3 regions of the Mesorhizobium sp. LjNodule214 genome follow, and region 2 is predicted to be linked to each of the others. Evidence: riboswitches for the same ligand, from Rfam matches in the RefSeq annotation. Region 2 holds a riboswitch; each other region holds the start of a gene.
The links. Region 2 has a riboswitch for cobalamin ahead of ACSQ3Z_RS16275 (DUF1636 family protein). Riboswitches for the same ligand answer to the same signal wherever they lie in the genome.

Region 1 (6,062 bases), on a different contig from region 2:
TCATTGCGACGTGATCGGTGTGCCGGCCGCTCCCACGCAACTTGATGATCTGTCTTCTGCGATTCTGCAGCAGGAAGGGATGGCGCGAGTGTCGCTGCCAGGCGATTTTGTGACCTGGGCGGCAGGCCGTCACCAGACGCTCAGGCGTATGCTTTCCGACCAGCGTTTCAACAAGGACTGGCGACAGTGGCGGGCGCTGCAGGACGGCGAGATTCCCGAGGATCATCCGCTGATCGGGATATGCAAAGTGGACAACATGACCACGGCGCACGGCGCCGATCACCGGCGCTTGCGCGGCCTGCTGTCCAGCAGCTTCGCGCCCAGTCGTATCGCCTTGCTGGCGCCACGGGTCGAACAATGCGTCGATCGACTCCTGGCCGAGATGGCGCAGCGCGGCGGCAGTGCAGATCTGATGTGCGAGTTCGCCGCTCCGCTGCCCACCAACGTGATCGCCGAACTGTTCGGTTTGCCGGACGAACAGCGCGAAGAGATCGTCGCGCTCACCTACAGCCTGGCCAACACCTCCGCCACAGCCGATGAGGTGCGACAGACGCGGCAGCGCATCCCGGAGTTCTTCCGTCGCCTGATCGCGCTCAAGCGGGGCCAGCTCGGCGATGATCTGGCTTCGGCCCTGATCGTCGCGCGTGACAATGGCGAGCTCGTTTCCGACACCGAGCTGATCGACATGCTGTTCATGGTGCTCTCTGCGGGCTTCGTGACCACCGCCGGCGTCATCGGCAATGGCGTACTGGCATTGCTGACGCATCCGCAGCAACTTCACCTGGTGCGCAGCGGCCAAGTTCCGTGGTCACAGGCGATCGAGGAGATCCTGCGCTGGGGCAGCTCAGCGGCCAATCTGCCGTTCCGCTATGCCACCCAGGACGTGGAGATCGACGGATGCATGGTCCGCCGCGGCGACGCCGTCCTGATGGCGTTCTATGCGGCGAACCGGGACGAAAAGGCCTTCGGTCCCGGCGCCGACAGATTCGATGTCACCCGGCGGCACAACGCGCACGTATCGTTCGGCGAGGGGCCGCATTCCTGCCTGGGCGCTCCGCTGGCGCGCCTGGAATTGTGCTGCGCCTTCCCCGCGCTGTTCGGGCGGCTGGAGGATCTGGCGCTGGCCATCGCCCCGGAGAACGTCGTCTACATGCCGTCTTACGTCATTCGCTGCCCGCAGCGCCTGCCGGTCACCTTCCGCCCTTCCGTCGCTTAGCGAGTGCGGCATGCACCCCAGATTTGGTGATTCTCGGTTCGCCGGGAGGCTGGTCTCGCACGAGGGGGGCGAGCATGCCCGGTTACGCACGATCGTGGCGCCGGCCTTCAGCGACCGCAGGGTGAAGCTGCTCGCGCAGCAGGTCGAGGCGATCGCCGCGCAGTTGTTCGGGACGCTGGCGGCCCGGCCCCAGCCCGCCCACCTGCGGCGCCACCTCTTCTTTCCGCTTGCGGCCATGGTCATCAGCGCGCTGGAATGCGCAAACACGCTGAGCGAAGCCGAGCGGGGAACAAATACCGGGATTCCCGGCGGACCGTGACGGCCTCGCCCCACTTTACGCTTTTGAGCCCGGCGACCTCGATCTGATCCGGCGTCGCCGATGGGGACAAGGACCTCTCCGAGCCTGCACTGATGAGAGGCGGCATCGTATGCGGCTTTGGGCGAAAGAGACCGATCAGCGCAAGGGCACTATTCGCATCATCACATAAACATCTCGTTATATGTATTGACAAGGAGCGAAGCGGCTGTAACTGTGCGCATGTCGTGGTTCTCCGCGCGGCACTGCCGTAGCGGAGCTAAGAGGGAAGCCGGTGCGATGCCGGCGCTGCCCCCGCAACTGTTAGCGGCGAGCCAAGCCCATTGGTGTCACTGAGGCGAACGGCCTCGGGAAGACGGGCAGAGGCTTTGACCCGCGAGCCAGGAGACCTGCCACGACGAACAACGTCCACGGGCGGGGTGTCTCGGTGGCCGCGGTAGCCTGGCTTCGTGCCGCCTACTCGTGCGTTCCTTGTCCCCACGCCCCAACCATCGGGGTATGGCATGACTGTCTCTCAACAAATTCCAGTGGCAACGCTCGGCGTGCCGCGTATCGGTCGACGGCGGGAACTCAAATTCGCGCTTGAAAGCTACTGGTCCGGAAAATCTCCCGCTGCCGACCTGCTCGCGACGGCGAAGGCGCTACGCGCCGCCAGCTGGAGGGAGCAGCACGATCGCGGCGTGTCGAAAATCCCGTCCAACGATTTCTCGCTTTATGACCATGTGCTCGACACCATCGCCATGGTCGGCGCCGTGCCGGCACGATACACCTGGACTGACGGCGAGGTCCCACTCGATACCTATTTCGCCATGGCGCGCGGCAACCAAGGTCAGGCCGCTGATTGTGGACATGCAGGTGACGAGCATGCGGCCAACGGGCATGGCCTTGCCGCGATGGAAATGACCAAATGGTTCGACACCAACTATCACTACATTGTGCCGGAACTTACGGACGATCAGAGCTTTGCCCTCTCGTCGGCGAAACCGGTCGATCATTTCCTCGAGGCCAAGGCGCTCGGCATCCACACGCGCCCGGTCCTGCTTGGACCGGTTACCTTTCTCAAGTTGGCGAAGTCACCTGAGGAAGGTTTCAACCCTATCGCGCTCCTGCCACGGCTGCTGCCCGTCTACGAGGAGCTCCTGCGGAGGCTGAAGCTCGCGGGAGCCGATTGGGTGCAGATCGATGAGCCGGCGCTCGTGGTCGATCTGGTTCCCAACGAACGGGATGCGCTCCAATTCGCCTACTGCCGGCTGTCAAAAGCAGCACCGGAGTTGAAGATCATGGTCGCTACCTATTTCGGATCGCTGGGAGACAATCTCGAGACCGCAATTTCTCTGCCCGTGGCGGGACTGCACGTCGATCTCGCGCGCGCTCCAGAGCAGTTGGAGCCCGTCGGCCGGCTCGCGCACAAGGACCTTGTGCTCTCGCTCGGACTGATCGACGGCCGCAACGTCTGGCGCGCGAACCTCCCTGCCATACTTGACCGCATCAAGCCGATCGTCGCCGGCTGGCCGTCGGACCGCGTGGAGATCGCCCCGTCCTGCTCGATGCTGCATGTGCCGATCGACCTGGACACGGAGACGGCACTCGATGCGGATGTGAAGTCGTGGCTCGCCTTCGCGGCGCAAAAGACCGGCGAGCTGGTCGTGCTCGCCCGTGCCCTGGCCGAAGGCCGGGACGCGGTCGCCGCCGAACTGGAGGCGTCGGCTGAGGCTGCCGCCGTTCGCGCGACATCCGCGAAGGTGCATGATCCGCTCGTCGAAGTCCGGGTCGCCAGCATCAAGGTCGGCATGACGCGCCGGAAGAGCGCATTCGCCGTGCGCTCCAAGCTTCAGGCCGACACGTTTGGCTTGCCTTCCTTTCCCACCACGACGATCGGCTCCTTCCCGCAAACAGCCGAGGTTCGCAAGGCGCGGGCAGCCCATGCCAAAGGCGAACTGAGTTACGTCGACTATGAGGCGTTCCTGAAGAAAGAGATAGAAGCCGCCGTTCGCTGGCAAGAAGAGATCGGACTCGACGTGCTGGTCCACGGCGAATTCGAGCGCAACGATATGGTGCAGTATTTCGCTGAGCAGCTCCGCGGCTTCGCCTTCACGCAACACGGCTGGGTGCAGAGCTATGGCTCGCGCTTTGTGCGCCCGCCGATCATCATTGGCGATGTGTCGCGACAACAGCCGATGACGGTACACTGGTGGCGATATGCTCAGTCGCTGACGCCGAAGCCGGTGAAGGGCATGCTTACCGGCCCGGTGACGATCCTCAACTGGTCCTTCGTCCGAGACGACCTTCCGCGCTCAGCCGTCTGCCGCCAGGTCGCGCTCGCCATTCGCGATGAAGTGAGCGACCTCGAAAAGGCCGGCGCCAGGATGATCCAGATCGACGAAGCCGCACTGCGCGAGGGCTTGCCGCTGCGCGAGGCCGACTGGCAGGCCTATCTCGACTGGGCCGTCGAATGCTTCCGGCTGGCTTCAACGGCGGTCGGCGATGCGACCCAGATCCACACCCATATGTGCTACTCCGAGTTCGGCGATATCGTGGACGCGATTGCCGCAATGGATGCCGATGTGATCTCCATTGAAACCTCGCGCTCGCAGATGGAACTGCTCGATACGCTCCGAAGCTTCAAGTATCCGAACGGGATCGGTCCTGGTGTCTATGACATTCACTCGCCGCGGGTCCCGGAAGTGGGGGAGATTTCCAACCTCATCATGCTTGCGCGCGAGCGATTGCTGGATGGCCAACTGTGGGTGAATCCCGACTGCGGTCTCAAGACGCGCAGATGGGAGGAGGTCCGCCCTGCCCTGATGAACATGGTGGCTGCAGCACGCGCAATTCGGGAAAAAGCGCAGACCGCGTAGGGCTCGGTGCCCCTCGCCGGCGGTGAGCGGCAACGCCACACACCGGGCGATCTTGGGGTGAGTCCATCCGGCGCACCCAAGGCAATCGAGCTGCCCGCGAAAGCGCCTCGGCAACCTTGGCCTGGCCGAGGCCCTTGTCATGGCGCGTCGAAGTCAGCTGTTCCAGAGGCCGCCGTTGGCGGGTGATCGAAGGAGGCTTGGGCCCCAAATGAGCCGGCCAGAAACTAGACGGCTCACCGCCAGCCAGTTTCGGATTATTCCGTATTGGGATCATCCAGTGTCACTATCGTCTCCCCGACCTTGGTCGCCGAACCCCCCGGTCCCGACCATCGGGAGAAGCATCAGCGATCACGCGGCGCCGGTCCGCGGAGCGTGTTCCGGGATATCGGATGCAGGGCCAAGCTGGGGGAAGGTTGATACGGTACTTCCGGAGACTGTTGAAGCGGCATCGACGCTCCGCCATCTGCACCGGGCCAATTGCCGCTCGATGGCTCTGTCTGCCTCTGGCTTCAATCACGATCACCGCGACGGCGAAGCCGAGCGGCCGCAGCTGGCAGGCGGACCCCTTGTGTTTTGATGGTCAAGATCCGGCGCCGGACCAGGAAAGCCGTCGCGGAAATTGCGGGGTTGGCTCGCTCCTGGCCGATGCCGGCAGGGGTGTTCGGACCGCGTTCAATAGCGATGTGCAGACGGCCGAAATTCACGAGCGGCGTCCCAAATCTCAATCACTGCGCAGAATGCGTGCTTCGAGTGCGGCTGCGACGAAAGCTCGTCGAGCGGTTGGTGGATGGGTCTTACCGCGTAAAACCTGCAGACAGGCGTCCATCGCTATTCTGCGTTTATCGGTCTCATGATGCAGATCCCGGAGCAAGATAGCGGCCGCGTCGTTGACGTCGAACACGATACGCTCCGAGCCGCGGCGGCTAAGCTGAACAACGACTGGTCTCTCAAATCTGGTCAACCCGGTCATCCCCCTCCCCCACAGCCACTATGCGGCAAACAGCCCGGATCGCATTTTTTTATTCAGCCGAACGCGACCGCTGCATCTGCGCCACTGAGCCTGGCCATTGGCGAGCAAGCGATCGCCATGAGCTGCGTCTGGCCATGGTCAGCTTGCTTGCGATCTGCGGATTTGCAGTCGGTGGTGAGGAACTGCTTCTCATTCGCGTGGTCTAGCTGTGAAACCTGGACATAGTGCACTGTTTGACGCGCCTCGCCAGTCTCAAACTCGTCGTCGAAGTCTACACCTGCACTTTTCCACTGCCCGATCTGCAGGCGGCGATCCACTGCATGGCGGAGGTTGGATCTTCCAATATGGCGACGCGCTTCGCAAAGCCGAAAAACGCATTGCGCGCCGTGCTTACCGGCTTGCGCCTATCGTATGCATCGTAGCATGCCCTCAGGGCGGCTTCGTGAATCAGGTCTCTGCGATCTTCCGGCCATTCATTGAGAAAATCGATTGCATCCGCAAGGCCGGCAATCTCCTGGATGATGTGGGTTGCGCGCTTCACAAAAAGCGGGCTGCTGAAAGCCTCAGCGTTCATTGGTTTCTCCCAACTTTCTAAATAGCCAATCTGCGGTGAAGAGGCGCCGCATCGGCACGGTGACCCTGACACATTGTGTTGTCAGGGCGATGACGGTTCAAGAGGAAGATCCGCGCCTGCGGCCGGGT
Region 2 (6,062 bases):
CGGATCGGCCTCGCCGTCAGGCGAGCGGCCATAGATATGCAGGCCGTCCTTGATGGCGAAATCCTTGAGGTCGCAGAGCCAGGCGTCGATGCGGCGCAGCGCTTCGTCGGGAGCGTCCGTCCTGGCGACACCGGCCTCGGCGGCAAGCCCGGTCTTCCGAGCGGTCTCGACGATCAGGCTCGCCAGCCGGTCGCGGCGGCGGCGGTCGAGACCGTCGGCCTGGGCATATTCGTCGACCAGGCGTTCAAGCTTGTGCTGGTTCTCGTCCAGCCCGGCGCCGGTCAGCGGCGGCGGCAGATGGCCAAGCGTGATGGCGGCAATGCGCCGCTTGGCTTGCGCCGCCTCGCCGGGGTTGGAGACGATGAAGGGATAGATGACGGGGAGTGCGCCGGTGACGATTTCCGGAAAGCAGGTCTCGCTGAGTGCGACGGTCTTGCCGGGCAGCCATTCCAGCGTGCCGTGGGCGCCGACATGGATGAGGGCATGGACGCCCAGCGATTTGCGCAGCCACAGGCCAAAGGCGATCAGGGCATGGCGCGGGGGGAGCGTCGGGTCATGGTAGTCGGCGCGGCGATCGGTTGACCGGCCGCGGTCGGGGGCGAGTGCTACGGTGATGTTGCCGAAGGTCGCGGCGCGGAAGGGGAAGTGCTTTTCGCCTATCGGCTGCGAAGGTTTGCATCCTGTCGCGCCCAGGACAGAGGGGGGCGAATTGACGTGCGCTTCGTCTTTAGCCTTGCCCCACGCCGCTTCAATCGCATTGCGCGCCGTTTCGGGCAGCTCCGCCGAAATGGGGAGGTAATCCTCCAAGGAAAGGCCATGGCCTCCCTTTTCCAGCACCTCCAGCAACTCGCGCGGCGATTGCGGAATCCCTTCAACGGCGTAGCCCTGTTCCCTGAGGTCGTGCAACATCGCCAGCACGCTGGAAGGCACGTCGAGGCCGACGGCATAGCCGGTGCGGCCAGGGGCGCTGGGATAGTCCGGGATCAGGATGGCGAGCTTGCGCGTCGCGCGCGGCGCGCGCTGCAGGCGGATGAAGGCTTCGATGCGGCTCGCCACCTGCGCCACGCGATCACCTTCCGGCCGGTTGGCGAAGGCGCGGAAGGCCAGTGCCGGATCGGTTTCGCTTTCACCCTTGAAGGAAATGGCGCCGGCGAGGATGCGGCCGTCGAGTTCGGGCAGCACGACATGCATGGCGAGGTCGGCCGGCGCCAGGCCGCGCTGGTTCTTTTCCCAGACGTCGCGGCGCGTCGTGGCGACGATGACCTGGAAGACTGGCACGCCGGCGCGGTCGAACAGGGTTTCGATACCGGGTTCGGCGCCGGAGGCGAAAGCGGTCGCCGTGACGATGGCGGCAGGGTTGAGCGCCGCGAGTGCCGTCTCGACAAAGGCGAGCGAGGCAGGGTCCTTGAGGCTCGACACGAAGATGGGCACGGGGGCCATGCCACGCGCTCTGAGCGCTTCAAAAAGGGCATCGATCGGCGCGACGTCGGCGGCAAGCAGCATCGAGCGGTAAAACAGGATGGGGATGACGGCGGCGCCGACATTCGAAAGGCCCGGCTTCTCCACGACGCCTCGTCCAGGCTCGTAAAATCCCGCCTTGGGCACCGCGACCGGCTGGGCGACTGCCGCATCCGATCCCGCCAACCGCGCCAGCCTCTGCATCAGCGCGCTCATGTTCTCCGGCCCGCCTTCGCGGAAATAGCCGAGCAACGCGTCCAACTCCGCACGCGGCAGCGTCGAGCCTTCGATCAGGCGAAAATCCTCGTCGTGGCTCTCGCCGGGCAGCAGCGCCAGTTTGATGCCGCGTTCGCGCGCGATTGCGGCGAGCTGGTCGCAGCCGTAGCGCCACCAGTCATAGCCACCGAGGATGCGGACGAGGATCACCCTGGCATGTCGCGCCACGCTGTCGATCCAGAGATCGACCGACATCGGATGGCGCAGGTCGCGAAGTGCGGCGAGCCGCATGGATGGCAGGCGCTCCGCCTTCCACGCCGCCGCCAGTCCGGAAAGATCGCTGTCGGTAAAGGACAGCGCCACGATATCCGCCGGCGTCTGCCGGAGATCGACAGGCTCGGCGAGGTCGTCGAGCGAGGCGGATGTTGTGGTGAGAATGTGCATCGCGGTTCGTTTTTTGCCTCAGCCGGCGAGGATACGCTCGATGGCCGGGCGGTTCAGCCCCTTCAGGCCGATGACGACGAGGCGCGAGCGGCGGTCATCTTGCGCCGTCCAGGCGCGGTCGTAATAGTGGTTGACGCGCGGTCCGACGGCTTGAAGCAACAGCCGCATCGGCTTGCCACCGACCTCGACGAAGCCTTTGACGCGCAGCACGTTCTCTTCCTCGGCGGCGGTGGCGACGCGTTTCGCCAGCTCATCGGGATTGGCGATCGAGGGAATGTCGACAATGAACGTGTCGAAGTCGTCATGCTCGTGGTCGAATGCGCCGTCATGATGGGACTTGCGGTTCTCGATGTCGTCTTCGACGGCGAGACCGAGGCCGAGCAGTACGGAGGGATCGACCTTGCCCTGGGAGGTCGGCACGATCTTGACCGCGCGCGAAAGGTGCTCGCCGATGAGGGCATTGGCGCGGGCCGAACCGGCGGCGTCCATCAGATCGCTCTTCGACAATATGATCAGGTCGGCACAGGCGACCTGATCCTCGAACACTTCCTCGACCGGGTCGTCGTGATCGAGCGTCTCGTCCTGGGCGCGCTGCGCCTGAAGGGCATCCATGTCGTTGGCGACGCGGCCTTCGGCCAGGGCCGGCCCGTCGACCACAGCAATGACGCCGTCGACCGTCACACGGCTTTTGACGCTCGGCCACTGGAAGGCCTGGACGAGCGGCTTGGGCAAGGCGAGGCCCGAGGTTTCGATCAGGATGTGGTCGACCTTCGGCGTGCGCGACAGAATCTGGTCCAGCGCCGGGACGAAATCGTCGGCGACGGTGCAGCAGATGCAGCCATTGGCCAGTTCGACGATGTTCTCCTCTGGGCACGTGTCGATGCCGCAACCCTTGAGGATCTCGCCGTCGATGCCGATGTCGCCGAATTCGTTGACGATGATGGCCAGCCGCTTGCCTTTGGCGTTCTCGAGCAGATGGCGGATCAGCGTCGTCTTGCCGGCGCCGAGGAAGCCGGTGACGACGGTGCAGGGGACGCGGGAGACAGAAGCGGTCATGGTCAGTCCTTCAGCAGATCAGGGGGAGGAATGCGGGCGACAAGGCCGCGCTTCAAGGAATCGGGGCGGCCGCGCCAGGGAATGAGGCCGTCGGTCGAGGTGGCGAAGAGCTTTGCGCCGGCGACGAGGTCGGCGCCGCTCGTCGTGGCCAGGTCGCCGAAGACGTAGCTCCAGCAACCGTCGCGCAGGATCGCGGCGCTGAGGCGGCGCTTGCAGTTGCCGAGGCATTCGACGGTACGGATATGGAGGTCTTCGCCCGAGGCGGCGCGGCGCGTGTCTTCGGCGAGCAGCGCGCCGGCACGGGGATGGGCGTCGGAGCCGGTTTCATCGCGGCAGGAGGCGCAGACGATGATTGTGACTCCCGCCAGGGATTCGTCCCTGCCGGACGATATGTCCGCTGTCTCAGCCGAAAAACTGCTGTCGCGCTCCAAATCAGGCTCCTTGCCCGGAAAACCCGCCAGGCGATCGGATTCTTTATGTCTCAGACGGCAGGTCTCCTGGCTCGCGGGTCATCGCCTTGGGTAGCCGCCTTCCCGGGAACATCCCAGTGGTTTTCGGCTGAGGCTCGTCGCTTACAGTTGCGGGGACAGCCGCGGATTTGAAATCTTGCGATCTCGCACCGCATTCCCTCTTGGCTCCTCCCTTTGCCGAGAGGAGACCGTCTGCAGCGGATTTAGGCTTGTAGGGACAGTCGTGTCAACGCGCGTCTACGACAGGTAGTGTCTCAGTTTGAAATCCAGAAAATTGTCGGTCGTGTTTGAAGCCCTAAGCGAAACCACCTACGCTTAGCGGAAAGCATGGGCCGGCGACATGGCGCGAGTTTGGAAGATTGTACGCCACGGGGCGCCCGAGCCATGGGAGGATTCCATCCCGGAGGCGTCACTGGCGGAAGGGCAATTAGCTGTGCTTCTCGGACGGCTGGCTGCTAGCCATCTGCCACCCGTCGCCACGACCTCATTGCCACGAAATGCTCCGCGATACACCACCTCGCTCACTGTCAAAAACGACCGCTTGGGCAACAAGTGCTTCACCGTCTACGCGAGCGGCAGCCGGGTCCACCACATAGCGACCTTAGAGGAGACGCCTTGAGGTGCGGATCAGGCGAGCGATTTGGATTTCTGTGGCGGTGTTGTCTTTTGGGACAATTGGCGCCTTGCTTGCCGTTATGCTGTTCTACCTGCTCTGGCCTCCGGTGGCGTTGTAGCGGTCCTTAATGGCTCAGAGCCATGATTTCAAACTGAGACACTACCCTACGACACGGCGATGTCGACAAGCGCCGGACCGAGATCGCCCGCTGGCATCGCTTCGATGCGCTCCAGCCCGAGCCAGTCTTGCATCTGCTTCAATTCCGCGAAGAGCTGAGCGGCGGTTTCGGGTCGTGCGCAGGCTTCGGCGTAGGCGGCGTGGACGCGCAGCACGCTGGCCGGGCGGTCGGCTTTGAGGTCGACGCGCGCGACGATCCTGTCGCCGAGCAGGAACGGCAGCACGTAATAGCCGTACTGGCGTTTTTCGGCGGGCGTGTAGATCTCGATGCGGTAGCGGAAGTCGAACAGCCTCTCCGCACGCGCCCGCTCGAATACGACAGGGTCGAAGGGAGCCAGCAGGGCGCGCGCCTCGATGCGGCGCGGCAAACGGGCGTCCTTGTGCAGGTAAGCCGGCTTGTCCCAACCCTCGACGCGCATCGGCAGCAGCTCGCCCGTTTCGACCAATTCCTCCAGCCGGCCCTTCATATCGGCTGGCGACAGGCGAAAGTAGTCGCGCAGGTCGCCGGCGGTTGCGACGCCATGGGCGCGCGCCGAGATGCGCAGCAATTCGCGGTGTGCATCCTCGGCCGCCGGCACCGGCAGGTCGAGGACAGCCTGCGGCAGGACGCGTTCGGGCAGATCGTAAAACCGCTCGAAGCCGCGACGCGACGCCGTGGTGATGCGGCCGGCCCAGAACAGCCATTCGAAGCCGTGTTTGGCGTGGCTCCAGCCCCACCAGCCGCCCGACCCCTTCTGGCCTTCCAGCGCGGAAGCGGCGATCGGGCCGCGATCGACGACCTCGCGGTAGATCTCTTCGATATAGCCGGCGTGTTCGCGGCCCCATTTGGCCAGCCCCAGATACATCTCGTCGCCGCGCTCGGCGCGCTGCATGCGCCAGCGCATCAGCGGGTATGTCTCGACCGGCAGGAAGGAGGCCTCGTGCGCCCAATATTCGAACACCGTGCGCTTGCGCGTCACGGCGGCATTGTCGAGCAAGGCGAGCGGGTAGGAACCAAGGCGTGAATAGAGCGGCATATAGTGGGCGCGCACCACCGCGCTGACGGAATCGATCTGCAGCAGGCCGGTACGGCTGAGCACGCGGGCCAGATGGCGGCGGTTGGGTGTTCCGCCCGGTCTCGGGTCGGTAAATCCTTGTGCTGCGAGCGCGATGCGCCGGGCCATGCCGAGCGAGATCTTTTCCTTCATGCAGACGTCGCCCTGATGCTGTTCAAGCCAAGCAAAAACCGATGATTCCTGGCCATGCTAGCAGGGTTTTGGCGGGATATATGTCAGGAGAGAAAAGTGGAGTAAAAAGTGAAGGAAATCAAACAAGAGCGGATCGGACCAGTTTTCCGGGATATGCCGTCCAGCACCGCGTTTTGAACAAGGTTTGACTTGCTTCGCCGAAAGCGCTGCGCTAACCCTCGCCGCGTTGCAGCATAGGCCACCTAAAACGGTTCAGCGGTTAATCTGTCACGCTTCCGCATTAAGGTTGGTTGCTGTAATCAAAGTGGATTGACCGCCAACGGAAAGCCGCAGCATGAACGCACTTTTGAGTTCGTACCTGCCCATAGTCCTCTTCATCGGCGTGGCGCTGGTCGTCGGCCTGGCGCTGATCATTGCGCCGTTCCTGGTGGCCTACCG
Region 3 (6,062 bases), on a different contig from region 2:
CGCTCTACCCGCACATGACGGTCTACGACAACATGGCGTTCTCGATGAAGATCGGCAAGGAAAGCAAGGCCGAGATCGACAAGAGGGTGCGGCAGGCGGCCGAGATCCTGCAACTGACCAAATATCTCGACCGGCTGCCCAAGGCGATGTCGGGCGGCCAGCGCCAGCGCGTCGCCATCGGCCGCGCCATCGTGCGCAATCCGAAAGTGTTCCTGTTCGACGAACCGCTGTCGAACCTCGACGCGGCACTGCGCGTCGCCACCCGCATCGAGATCGCCAAGCTGAAGGAATCGATGCCGAATACGACGATGATCTACGTCACCCACGACCAGGTCGAGGCGATGACGCTGGCCGACCGCATCGTGGTGCTGAAGGAAGGCCATATCGAGCAGGTCGGCACGCCGATGGAGCTCTACAAGCGGCCGGGCAATCTGTTCGTCGCCCAGTTCATCGGCTCACCGGCCATGAACATCCTGCCGGCGACGATCGACAAGACCGGCAACCCGACCATTGTCAGCCATGTCGGCGGCCGCAAGGCGACGGTGCCGATCGCCACGCCGGCATCGGCGAAAGGCGCTGCGGTCAGCTTCGGCGTCAGACCGGAGGATCTGGTGATTGCTACCGGCGCGGACTATCTGTTCGAGGGAACGGTGGATTATGTCGAGCAGCTCGGTGAGGTTCAGCTCGTCTATGTCGATATCGGCCGCGCCGACCTGCCGCTGGTGACCAAGATGCCGGGCAATGTCGAGGTCAAGCGCGGGACGACGCTGCGGCTGGGCGCGGACGCCGGCGACCTGCATATCTTCGACGCGGACGGCCACTCCTTCTCGCTCCACGCGCCGGAAGTGAAGGCGGCCTGAAGACAGGCCATCTGGCATTGCATAAAAACATAAAAACAAGAGCGGCGGGCCTAGCCCGCCGCTCTTGTTTTGCTAACGACCTCGGCGGTCAGTTGTTGCCGAAGAGGTTGCGGTCGCTGCCCTGAGAGGCGGACTTCTGCACGTCGCCCGACGAGTTCAGCAGCTTGTAGACCGGCGAGCCGGTATTACGCACAGACGAGGTCTGCGTGGTGTCGATGTTGGCGGTCGTCTGCTTGTTGACGGCACTCGCACCAACGCTGTCGTTGCGGGCATAGGCGCTGCCGCCGGCGATCAGAAGCGCGGCGGCAGTAAGGACAATCTTGTTCATTTTGGGTGCTCCTGGATTTTCAGTTCCCGGAGCGGCGGGCTTGACCGCCGCTCTGCGTCTTGGGATCGGCTGTTAGTTGTTGCCGAACAGGTTGCGGTCGCTGCCCTGGTCGACAGGCTTCTCGGTGGCCGGTTCCGACTTCTTGATCGAAGCGGTGTACGAGCTGTCCACTGCAGCAACGGGCTGGTCGGCGCCATTGGAGCCATAGTTGTCGCTGCCTGCGAAGGCGCTGCCGGAAATGGCCAGAAGGGCGGCGGCAGTGAGAACAATCTTTTTCATTTTTAAATACTCCAGTATTTCAGTTTTCCGTCCGTCTAGCGGCGTGTCTTGGGAAGGAATTCGCGTCGTTCGGACAGCCCCGATGTGGGAAAGCCAGGTGGCGGTTTCCAATCACGAAGTTGTTCCGTGTGGACCATGACTCTGCATCTTGAAATTGTACCAGAGCCTACTACCACCGAACCTTTTATCAACTTTATCAATTGGTTATCAAAAAGCCGCCTATGCATCACCAACTGTGTCGGAGTGCCAGCGTTCACACCGTCCTGCACGCACCGTCAACAGAAACGAACCGTTCGGTTCGATTTTAGAATCTGCTAATAGTCACTTTTCGATACTGTTAACCATTTTGACGCCGGCTAAAGCCCGATCGCGAGCGATTCGTGACGGGCACCAAGTGCGGCAGAAGCGGAAATCGGCGTCCCTGGAGTTTGGCTGCGGTAATCACCATCCGTGTCGCGACACATGGATGCGATGTCGTTTTCATACCGCCGGCAATCCGGCCGTCATGGTTAGATCAATTCATCTCAGGTGCTGCCTCGTCGCCGACGAAGCGGAGAATTGGGAAGCCGGTCAAAACCCGGCGCTGCCCCCGCAACGGTGGTGGAGTTCAAGTCGCAACGGGAGACCACTGGGCAATCCGCCTGGGAAGGTGTCGCGACCGTCCGCAAGGACACTCCAGAGCCCGGAAACCAGCCGGAGATTTCTAGACTCGACTGATCGCGGTGGGCGGTCAAGAGGTGGATGGTGCATGTCCGGTCTGCCGCCGGATTGCCGCCGGTCTTTCCTCCATCACCACCAGTTCAGTCCTTAAACGATAAGGACAGGACATGGATGCGCGCAACGACATGCTGAGGCTGCTGCACAGCCGCAAGCAGGGCTACTCGCTGGAACAGCCCTTTTATACCGACGCCGATTTCTTCAAGCTCGACATGGAGCTGATCTGGTATCGCGACTGGCTGTTCATCGGCCATGACTGCGAACTGCCGAAGCCCGGCAGCTTCATCACCGCCCAGATCGGCGACTATCCAGTCGTGCTGGTGCGCGACCAGCAAGGCAAGATCAACGCCTTCCACAATTCCTGCCGCCATCGCGGCAGCCGCGTCTGCAACGCCGAGAAGGGCACTGCGGCAAAGCTGGTCTGCCCCTATCACCAGTGGACCTACGAACTCGACGGCCGGCTGTTGTTCGCCCGGCAGATGGCCGATGGTTTCGACAAGAGCCAGTTCAGCCTGAAGCCGGTCGCTTGCGAAAGCGTCGGCGGCTACATCTTCATCTGCCTGGCAAAAGAGCCGGCCGACTTCGCGCCGATGCGGGCGATGATCGAGCCTTACCTCCTGCCGCACCGGTTGCGCGAGGCAAAGGTCGCCTTCGAATCGACTATCGTCGAGAAGGGCAACTGGAAGCTCGTCTGGGAAAACAACCGTGAGTGCTACCACTGCGCCGGCAATCATCCCGAACTGTGCAAGACTTTTCCGGAAGCACCGACGGTCACCGGCGTGCAAGGCGCCGACAGCGACCCCGAAATGCTGGCGCACTGGGCGAAATGCGAGGCGGCGGGCCTGCCGAGCAAGTTCCGCATCGACCCGGCCGGACAATATCGCGCCACCCGCGCGCCGCTGCTGCGCGATGCCGTCAGCTACACGATGAACGGCAAGCGCGCGGTGACAAAGAACCTGTCCGACACGGTCTCGGCCGATCGGATCGGCACCTTGATGCACTATCACTACCCAACGACATGGAACCACATCCTCATCGACCACGCGGTGACCTTCCGCGTGCTGCCGATCAGCGCCACGGAAACCGCGGTGACGACGAAGTGGCTGGTGCACAAGGATGCGGTCGAGGGCGTCGATTACAACCTCGAAGAACTCACCCATGTCTGGACCGAGACCAACGACCAGGATCGCCGCATCGTCGAGGAAAACGCCTTCGGCATCCTGTCGCCGGCCTACGAGCCCGGCCCCTATTCGGAACTGCATGAGGGCGGCGTCATCCAGTTCGTCGAATGGTACGCGTCCTTCATCGGCCCGCGCCTTGCCGAAGGCGGCCGGCCGGCGCTGCGCAATGTCGCCTGAGGGGTGAGGGGATGAATGCGATGACCGATCTCGGCCTCTACCGCCACCTCGACGAGATGGCGCCCTGGAACGACAGGCTGCAGGTGCTGGAGGTGATCGGCGTCGCCGACGAGGCGCCCGACGTCAAGACCTTCACCTTCCGCTCCGACAACCAGACCTGGTTCCGCTACAAGCCGGGCCAGTTCGTGACGCTGGAACTGCCGACCGCCGACGGTCCGCTGATGCGCACCTACACGCTGTCGTCGTCGCCGTCACGGCCCTTCTCAATTGCGGTGACGGTCAAGGCACAGGCCGGCAGCGTCGGCACGCGCTGGATGTTCGATCATCTGAAGCCCGGCACCCACGTAAAGGCCTACGGGCCGGTGGGCGACTTCTCGCTCCACAGCCATCCTGCGGCAAAGTATCTGCTTATCTCGGCCGGCTCCGGCGTCACGCCGATGATGTCGATGCTGCGCTGGTTGAACGACTGCGCGCCATGGACCGATGTCGGCTTCGTCAACTGCGCGCGCCGGCCGGAAGAAATCATCTTCCGCAAGGAGCTGGAATTGCTGGGCAGCCGAATGCCCGGCCTGTCGCTCGGCTTCATGATCGAGGAGCGCTCCAGCCGTGAAGGTTGGTTCGGCCATATGGGCCGCATCGACGCCATCCGGCTGCCGCTCTTGGCGCCCGATTTCCGCGAGCGCGAAATCTTCTGCTGCGGCCCGGATCCATTCATGCGCGCGGTGCGCGGAATGCTCGAAGCCTCGGGCTTCGACATGGCCAGATACCACCAGGAAAGCTTTGCCGCTCCCGCGGTCGAGGAAATACCCGCGCCGTTTGCCGTACCAGTGGACGGCAGCACCAGAGTGTCTGCCGAGGCCGCGACCCCGATCCGCTTCGCGCTTTCGGATGTCGACGCCGAATGCGTCGCCGGGCAGACCGTGCTGCAGACGGCGCGTGCCTCCGGCGTCAGGATCCCCGCGGCCTGCGAATTCGGCCTGTGCGGAACCTGCAAGGTGAAGAAGGTTTCGGGCGACGTCGAGATGAGCCACAATGGCGGCATCCTCGATCACGAGATCGACGACGGCTTTATCCTTGCCTGCTGCTCGAAGCCTCTGTCGGCGCTCGAAATCGAGGCCTGAAAGGCAGGCGGCTCACACCCCGTAGCGCTCGGTGCGGATGAGGCCGGCCGGGACATCGGCATCGATCAAAGCCTGGGCGGCGGCCGACACGAAGGCGTTCGAGCCGCAGACGAAGGCAAGCCTCGGCGGCTCGGGCAGTCGCGTCAGGGATTGCATCATCATCTGGGCGTCGATCCGCCGCGAATAGTCCTCGGGCCGCCGTGCGGCCTCGCGCGTCAGTGTCAGCACCAGCTCGAAGCCGTCGCGGCGGTCGTCGAGGCCGATCAGCTCATCGCGAAAAATCACCTCGTCCCAGATCCGCGCCGAAAACACCAGCGCGACCGGCACGGAGGATTTCCGCGCCGTCCGGTGGCGCACCATCGCCATCAGCGGCACCACGCCGGAGCCACCTCCGACCAGGATGATCGGCCCGCCATCGCTGTCGGACCAGATGAAATGGCCGCCGAGCGGACCGCGCAATTCGATCTCATCACCGACAGCCGCGACCTCGTGGAAGAAGGGCGAGACCTCGCCGTCCTCAAGCCTTTCGATCGCCAACTCGATCGTCCCGCCGCTCTCCGGCGCAGAAGCAATGGAATAGGAGCGCCGCGCCTGGTAGCCGTCCGGCGCTGTCAGCCGGACATCGACATGCTGCCCGGCCTGGTGGACGAAGGGCCGCGACAGCCGGAAGAAAAAACTGGTGACGCGCGGCGTGCGCTTTTCGATGCGAGTGATCTTCGCCGTCTGCCAGGGCGATTGCGCCGCCGAAGCCTCGCTCATAGGTCGTCCGTATAGCGCTGCTCGCGCCACGGGTCGCCATAGATATGATAGCCGCGCAATTCCCAGAAGCCCGGCTCGTCGCGTTCGGTGAACTGCAGCCCGTTCAGCCATTTGGCCGATTTCCAGAAATAGAGATGCGGCACCAGGAGCCGCGCCGGCCCGCCATGGTCCGGCGTGATCGGCTTGCCTTCATAGAGCAGCGCCACCATGGCCTTGCCGGCGACAAGGTCCTTTGCCGGCACATTGGTGGCGTAGCCGTCGAACGAGTGCGCCAGCGTGAAGGCGGTCGGCGGCTCGATGCCGGCATCGGCGAGGATGTCGTCGACCAGCACGCCTTGCCATGCCGTGTCGAACTTGGTCCACGCAGTCACGCAATGTATGTCGCGCGTCATCCTGCTCAGCGGCAGCGCATTGAACTCGGCCCAGTTCCATTTCTTGGTCGGCCGCGGCCCGTGCTTGAGCGTGAACGACCAATCCTCGGTGCGCACGCGCGGTGTCGGTCCGGCCGACAGCACGGGAAAGCCCTGCTCGAGATATTGCCCGGGCGGGATGCGCGCGTCCGTGACCGTCGGGGGCTTTCGTCCGGAAAAGAAGCCGCGGGTAACCATCGGGACAATCCGTTTGCGCTGCGGCCGAAATC

Region 1: linked by a shared signal. The riboswitch ahead of metE (5-methyltetrahydropteroyltriglutamate--homocysteine S-methyltransferase) and the one ahead of ACSQ3Z_RS16275 (DUF1636 family protein) in region 2 are both predicted to bind cobalamin.
Region 3: linked by a shared signal. The riboswitch ahead of ACSQ3Z_RS05825 (aromatic ring-hydroxylating oxygenase subunit alpha) and the one ahead of ACSQ3Z_RS16275 (DUF1636 family protein) in region 2 are both predicted to bind cobalamin.

What each region holds. Positions count from the first base shown of each region.
Region 1 is NZ_CAXUPE020000006.1:95,641-101,702, forward strand. Features, by position in the region: gene ACSQ3Z_RS35490 (cytochrome P450 family protein) at 1-1,216, shown strand, start outside; partial or broken gene ACSQ3Z_RS35495 (cytochrome P450) at 1,183-1,469, shown strand; cobalamin riboswitch at 1,744-1,943, shown strand; gene metE (5-methyltetrahydropteroyltriglutamate--homocysteine S-methyltransferase) at 2,060-4,390, shown strand; gene ACSQ3Z_RS35505 (DUF982 domain-containing protein) at 5,112-5,360, opposite strand; gene ACSQ3Z_RS35510 (DUF982 domain-containing protein) at 5,632-5,934, opposite strand.
Region 2 is NZ_CAXUPE020000002.1:485,557-491,618, reverse strand. Features, by position in the region: gene cobN (cobaltochelatase subunit CobN) at 1-2,118, opposite strand, end outside; gene cobW (cobalamin biosynthesis protein CobW) at 2,137-3,174, opposite strand; gene ACSQ3Z_RS16275 (DUF1636 family protein) at 3,177-3,605, opposite strand; cobalamin riboswitch at 3,645-3,852, opposite strand; gene ACSQ3Z_RS16270 (winged helix-turn-helix domain-containing protein) at 4,425-5,624, opposite strand; gene ACSQ3Z_RS16265 (NADH-quinone oxidoreductase subunit A) at 5,959-6,062, shown strand, end outside.
Region 3 is NZ_CAXUPE020000001.1:1,188,717-1,194,778, forward strand. Features, by position in the region: gene ACSQ3Z_RS05810 (ABC transporter ATP-binding protein) at 1-860, shown strand, start outside; gene ACSQ3Z_RS05815 (DUF680 domain-containing protein) at 949-1,188, opposite strand; gene ACSQ3Z_RS05820 (DUF680 domain-containing protein) at 1,261-1,467, opposite strand; cobalamin riboswitch at 1,977-2,179, shown strand; gene ACSQ3Z_RS05825 (aromatic ring-hydroxylating oxygenase subunit alpha) at 2,295-3,542, shown strand; gene ACSQ3Z_RS05830 (2Fe-2S iron-sulfur cluster-binding protein) at 3,563-4,663, shown strand; gene ACSQ3Z_RS05835 (ferredoxin reductase) at 4,676-5,422, opposite strand; gene ACSQ3Z_RS05840 (molybdopterin-dependent oxidoreductase) at 5,419-6,030, opposite strand.